DNA from 2 places in the Ornithinibacillus jepli genome. Region 1 is predicted to be linked to the other one. Evidence: riboswitches for the same ligand, from Rfam matches in the RefSeq annotation. Region 1 holds a riboswitch; the other holds the start of a gene.
The links. Region 1 has a riboswitch for S-adenosylmethionine ahead of metK (methionine adenosyltransferase). Riboswitches for the same ligand answer to the same signal wherever they lie in the genome.
Positions count from the first base shown of each region.

Region 2: linked by a shared signal. The riboswitch ahead of metK (methionine adenosyltransferase) and the one ahead of metK (methionine adenosyltransferase) in region 1 are both predicted to bind S-adenosylmethionine.

Region 1 covers NZ_JBFEGG010000003.1:545,476-548,913, reverse strand. The annotation lists gene AB1K81_RS14480 (gamma carbonic anhydrase) at 1-69, shown strand, start outside; gene metK (methionine adenosyltransferase) at 122-1,318, opposite strand; SAM riboswitch class I at 1,440-1,546, opposite strand; gene pckA (phosphoenolpyruvate carboxykinase (ATP)) at 1,743-3,329, shown strand.
Region 2 covers NZ_JBFEGG010000001.1:339,163-342,600, reverse strand. The annotation lists gene AB1K81_RS01700 (aminotransferase class I/II-fold pyridoxal phosphate-dependent enzyme) at 1-783, opposite strand, end outside; gene metK (methionine adenosyltransferase) at 783-1,970, opposite strand; SAM riboswitch class I at 2,063-2,186, opposite strand; gene AB1K81_RS01690 (ABC transporter permease) at 2,312-3,286, opposite strand; gene AB1K81_RS01685 (ABC transporter ATP-binding protein) at 3,327-3,438, opposite strand, start outside.

The sequences.
Region 1 (3,438 bases):
GTTCGTACCTCTTATGTTGAAAAGGGACATTTTTATAAAAAACATACTAATTTAGGGCTGGAATATTAAAACTAGAAAAAAGCTTAGAACTTGTAGTTATCAGTTCTAAGCTTTTTATACTTTATTTTGTTAGTTCTAATAACGCTTCTACTTTATCTGTTTTTTCCCACGGAAATTCTACATCAGTTCTTCCAAAATGCCCATAAGCAGCTGTTTGCTTGTAAATTGGATTTTGCAAGTCAAGCATACGAATAATGCCAGCAGGTCGTAGGTCAAAAATGTCTCGAACAGCATTTACTAGCTCTTCTTCACTGACTTCACCAGTACCGAATGTATTGATTGCAATGGAAACCGGTTCCGCTACTCCGATTGCATAGGCAAGTTGGACTTCACATGAATCAGCCAGTTTTGCTGCTACTATGTTTTTTGCTACGTAACGAGCAGCATATGCAGCTGAACGGTCAACTTTAGTTGGATCCTTACCACTAAACGCTCCTCCACCGTGGCGAGCATATCCACCATACGTATCTACAATAATTTTTCTTCCTGTTAATCCAGCATCCCCTTGTGGTCCACCAATCACAAAGCGTCCTGTCGGGTTAATAAAGTATTTTGTCTTCTCATCTAATAATTCAACTGGAACAACTGGCTTAATCACATGTTCCATTATGTCTTTTTCAATTTGTTCTAATGTGGCACTTTGTGAATGCTGGGTAGAGATAACAATTGTGTCTACACGAACTGGTTGATCTTCTTCATCATATTCAATGGTTACTTGTGTTTTTCCATCCGGACGAAGATAAGCAACAGTTCCATCTTTACGTACATCACTTAACCGTTTGGAAAGCTTATGAGCTAAGGAAATTGGTAATGGCATTAATTCTTTCGTTTCATTACATGCAAAACCAAACATTAATCCTTGGTCGCCAGCTCCGATTGCATCAATTTCGCTTTCTGTCATTTTGCCAAGCCGAGCTTCTAATGCCTTATTTACACCACTTGCAATATCCGGTGATTGCTCATCAATTGCAGTTAAAACCGCACAAGTATCAGCATCAAACCCATACTTTGCACGAGTATAACCAATATCTTTAATTGTTTGTCTAACAACTTGCGGAATATCCACATAAGTAGTTGTCGTAATTTCGCCAGCAACTAAGACTAACCCAGTTGTTACTGTAGTTTCACATGCAACTCTAGCTAATGGGTCCTTTTTTAATATTTCATCTAAAATAGCGTCCGAAATTTGGTCACATATTTTATCTGGGTGACCTTCTGTTACAGACTCAGAAGTAAATAATCGACGATTCTTAGCCATTAGGCTAAATCCTCCCTCTATATCTTTGGTACGGAACTCAAATATCTATCAGATAGTATATCCTTAATCAATAAAAAAAGCCTTTCCTTATTACATGAGGAAAGGGGTTACTAGCCTTTCGCTCTTATTGTTCAAGGAAATTTCCTTGCCTCAGGTTAGCACCTTTTCACCGTAGTGATGGTTGCCGGGCTTCACTGGGTCTGTCCCTCCACCGACTCTGAATAAGAGAGTATCCGCTCTATTGTAGATTAACTGAATCAATTGTCCTATGTCAACAGTATAATCCACTGTCACGAAACTTTAATAAAATAATACAATAAAAAATAAACAAATAGTATGGACTATTTAATTGAATGTGTTATACTAATAATTAATTTCAAGAAACAAATGTATTGAATCTCTTAAATAAAGGTAGGTAATTTTAATGAATACAGTAATGAAAACCTCATTATTGGAAGAACTTCTAACGCAGCAAAGTATAAAGAAAAATTTATCTGTTGCTCGATTAGTTGAAAAAGTACTTTCACGAAATGAAGGTATATTATCGAATACAGGTGCTGTACTCGCTACTACTGGAAAATATACTGGCCGTTCTCCAGAAGATAAGTTCATTGTAAAGGATTCCGTATCTGAAAGTAAAGTAGATTGGGGTAATGTAAACCAGCCAATCGAAGAAGAAATATTTGAAAAATTATACACAAAAGTAATTAATCATTTAAAACAAAAAGATGAGGTTTTTGTATTCGACGGTTACGCTGGAGCGGATAAAAACTATCAATTACCAATACAAGTTATTAATGAATTTGCATGGCATAATTTATTTGCGAAGCAATTATTTATTCGACCAACAAAAGAACAGCTAGCTTCTCATGATCCGTCCTTTACGGTAATCTCTGCGCCAACTTTCAAAGCAGATCCAAAAGTAGATGGGACAAATTCAGAAGCATTTATACTTATTTCCTTTAAACATAAAGTTATTTTAATCGGTGGTACAGAATATGCAGGAGAAATTAAAAAGTCTATTTTCTCTATCATGAACTTCTTATTACCAGAACAAAATATTCTGTCCATGCACTGCTCAGCAAACGTTGGTAATGAAGGTGATGTTGCGTTATTTTTCGGATTATCCGGAACAGGTAAAACAACGTTATCGGCAGATCCATATCGTAAACTTATTGGCGATGATGAGCATGCATGGAGTTCAAGCGGCGTGTTTAATATTGAAGGTGGTTGTTACGCTAAATGTATCAACCTATCCGAAGAAAAAGAACCACAAATATATAATGCAATCAAATTTGGTTCTGTATTAGAAAATGTCGTATTAGATGATGAATCAGGTAAACCGGATTATGATAATACATCCTTAACTGAAAACACCAGAGCTGCGTATCCATTAGAACATATTGATAACATTGTCAATCCAAGCATCGCAGGACATCCAAACACCATTATTTTCTTAACTGCAGATGCATCTGGTACGTTACCACCTATTAGCAAGCTATCTAAAGAACAGGCAATGTATCACTTCTTAAGTGGTTATACTAGTAAGCTAGCTGGTACTGAACGCGGAGTTACGGAACCTCAAGCAACATTCTCTGCTTGTTTCGGTGCACCTTTCCTTCCGTTATCACCAGCAACATATGCCACGATGTTAGGGGAAAAGATAGATTTATATAATACAAATGTATTTCTCATTAACACAGGATGGACTGGTGGATCTTATGGAGTTGGCAGCCGAATTAAACTTTCCTACACGAGAGCAATGGTTCATGCCGCATTAGAAGGGGAACTAAATAGTGTAGAAACGATTAAAGATGAAATATTCGGCTTAGATATCCCTGCTCATGTTGCAGGTGTACCCGACGAAGTACTCGTTCCTAAAAATACATGGGAAGATAAAGTAGCATATGAGGCTGCTGCTAAAGACCTTGCTAAAAAATTCCATGATAATTTCAAGAAATTCACACATGTTAGTCCTGAAATTGCTGCTGCTGGGCCATTCTTTAAATAATATTATCTTGTCCTCATCCCAAGAGGGTTTATATACTAAATTATAACTTATAATTTAAGGCTGGAATCTACTTTTCTAGCTGTCCTAGTTTAAACCGACCTAACCTATA
Region 2 (3,438 bases), on a different contig from region 1:
TGCCTCGGGTGCAATTCTATTATTCTGTAAAATTAAGATCGAGCTTTGCGTTAATGACCCGCCTGTCTTGTGCATACTAATTGTTACACCATCTGCTCCCGCTTTAATCGGATCTATTATTTCATCTGATAGAAAGGGCAGATGCGCTCCATGTGCACTATCCACAATAACCGCAATATCTCGTTCATGAGCAAGCTGGCAAATTTTCTCTAAATCACTCATGGACCCAAAATATGTTGGGTAGGTAATTAATAAAGCCTTTGCCTCTGGATGCTCCTGGATTGCTTTTTCAACACTGTTTATCGATACGCCATGTGATATACCAAAATGATAGTCTACCTCTGGTTGAATAAATACAGGTTTTGCACCACTTAAAATAATTCCATCCATTACAGATTTATGACCATTCCTTGGTACTAGTAAAGTATCACCCGGTTTACAAGTAGCCATAATCATAGTTTGGATGCCAACCGTTGTACCATTTACAAGAAAATAAGCATAATCTGCTCCAAAAGCATCTGCTGCTAATTCCTGGGCTTCTTTTATAACGGACTCGGGATGGCTTAACAAATCTAACTCCTTCATAGAGTTAACATCCATTCGCAACGCCATCTCACCTAGTACTTCTTTCAAAGGACTCATAGAAGAGCCCATTTTATGACCAGGTACATCAAAAGGAGTTACATCACGTTTAGCATATTGCACTAGTGCATCAAATAAAGGCATCTTATCTTGATTCAATATGGAAATTGGTCTCGCAACAAGTTCCTTCACGTTATTCATTAGCGGTAAACCCCAGCTAATTCAAACTTTGCTACTGCTTCTTGTAAATCAACTACTTTATCAGTTTTTTCCCAAGACACATTCAAGTCATGGCGTCCAAAATGTCCGTAGGCTGCCACTTGTTTAAACTGCGGTTTTCTAAGTTCCAGCATATTAATGATGCCGCTTGGAGTTAAATCAAATACTTCACGAATCGCCTTTAATATTCTTTCGTGCTCAACTGTTTCCGTACCGAAAGTATCAAGAGCAATACTGATTGGCTTACTTACACCAATTGCATAAGAAAGCTGAATTTCACAGCGTTCCGCTAATCCTGCTGCAACGATATTTTTTGCTACATAGCGTGCGGCATAAGCAGCAGAACGGTCAACTTTAGTACAGTCCTTACCAGAGAATGCCCCACCACCATGTTTAGCAGCTCCACCATAAGTGTCTACAATAATTTTTCTACCAGTTAATCCTGTATCACCATGAGGTCCACCAATTACAAAACGGCCAGTCGGATTAATTAACACTCGAAATTCTTCATTCATTCCATATTCACAAGCAGTTTGTTTAATAATGGATTCTGTCACAAATGCTTCAAATTTATCTTTATCAAAATCCTCATCATGTTGAATAGACATTAAAACTGTGTCAATTTTAGGCTGAATAGGATTAGTATAGTCAATGGTAACCTGTGATTTCATATCAGGACGAGCCCACGTAAACTCACCTGTTTTTCGTAGTTGAGATGCTCGTTTTACTAAAGTGTGAGCCATCTCGATTGCTAGTGGCATCATAGATTCTGTTTCATTCGTAGCATAACCAAACATAATCCCTTGGTCACCAGCACCTATTTCACTAATATCACTAGAAGTATCTACTCCCATCGCAATATCTGGAGATTGTGTATGAAGTAATACTTCTACATTACAAGTACTTCCATCAATTCCAAATCGATCATCTGTGTATCCAATCTCGATTAATGTATCTCGGACGATCTTTTCCACATTAAGATTTGCCTTAGTGGTTATCTCTCCACCAACAATTACTGTATTTGTTGTTGTAAATACTTCGCAGGCAACCCTTGAATATGGGTCCTGTGCTAATGCCGCATCAAGTACAGCATCCGAAATTTGATCGGCAATTTTATCAGGATGTCCTTCTGAAACGGACTCCGATGTAAATAAGATTTTTTCTGCCAATTTTAACCATCCCTTCCATTTTATTCATTTCAGGGCATAAAAAAAGCTCTCCTACAACCTAAGGAAAGCTTCGATTAATATCAGCTGCTATCCTCTTATTGTTCACAAAACGATATATGTTTTGCGCTCAGGTTGGGCACCCATATCTGATTTAGTTAATCAAACTGGTTTGCCACCGCATCTTAGACCCCTCGTCTCAGCGGCTATTAATAAGATAGACTTTTAATATGCAGGATTAATAGTAAGGCATATTACTCTATATGTCAATTTCTTTTTTTGTCGATATTTAGAGTAAATATTTCCAATTAAAATAGATACAGGTATATATACCTGTATCTATTTTAATTAGTTCGAATTTCTTGCCTAATAAATAAATAATAGGCAATCATGAAGCAGATTAGTGTTGCTGCTATTAGCCCAGTTAATTGAGGCCAGATTAATAGTAAGCTTTGTCCGAGTGGTAATGGACCAGCTAGAGCACCTACTGTTTGCTCCATTGTTAAAGGACCTAAAGTTCTTACTCCAGGTGATAATAGTGTAGTTGTAGATTCAGAGAATAGATAGCTTGGTGACAACCTATATAAATTTAAGATTGTCTCTTGCCGATTAATAGCCTCCTCCATACTAGATATGGACTCTGTATTTAAATAGCCTTTACTAATAAAATCTATGATCATATTATAAAAAATACTAAAGAAAATCCATACCGCTATACCAGATAGTGCTGAAGTAGCTGCTTGTTTAAAGCGTACAGAAAAGAGAATTCCTAAATTTAGCCAGAAAGCGATATATACAATACATAACACTAAAAAACATAGTATCCGGATAAACTCTTCGAAAGTTAATGGTAAGCCGATAATGAGGATTCCTAGTGCCATAACTAATAATCCAAGTGCAAAAAATAGCACCATATTTACTAATAGCGCCGCTACAAATTTGGCATTAATTACATAATCTCTTGGAATCGGTTGAGCCATTAACCTTGTTAGAGTACCCTTATTTCGCTCTGAATTAATAGCATCAAATCCTAATGCTACCCCTAACAATGGGCCTAGTATTGTTACGAATGTAATAAAAGGTGGTAATGTTCCATCTGATGTTGTAAATAATTTTAGAAATAGGTAAGAATGTTTAGCAAGTTCCTTCGCTTCATCCGACTGATCTAATGTATCCTTAATAGTTGTTATAGCAGTGTATAAAGAACCAAGGCAAGTTAACCCAATAATAATAAGTAGGATAATGATTCTCCAACTTCTTATATAGTCTGTAAATTCCTTTTGAACAATCGCACTGAAGACAGATTGTCTCTTATCCATCTTATCTAGTACTTCTTCCTTACTCTTTTTGAAGGTGATCTTACTTTTTATTTGCTGTAGCTTCATTTAAATCACGCCCTTCAAAGTACAGATGATAGATTTCATCCAATCCGAAATTTTTCTTACTAATATTTGTCAAATCTATATCATAA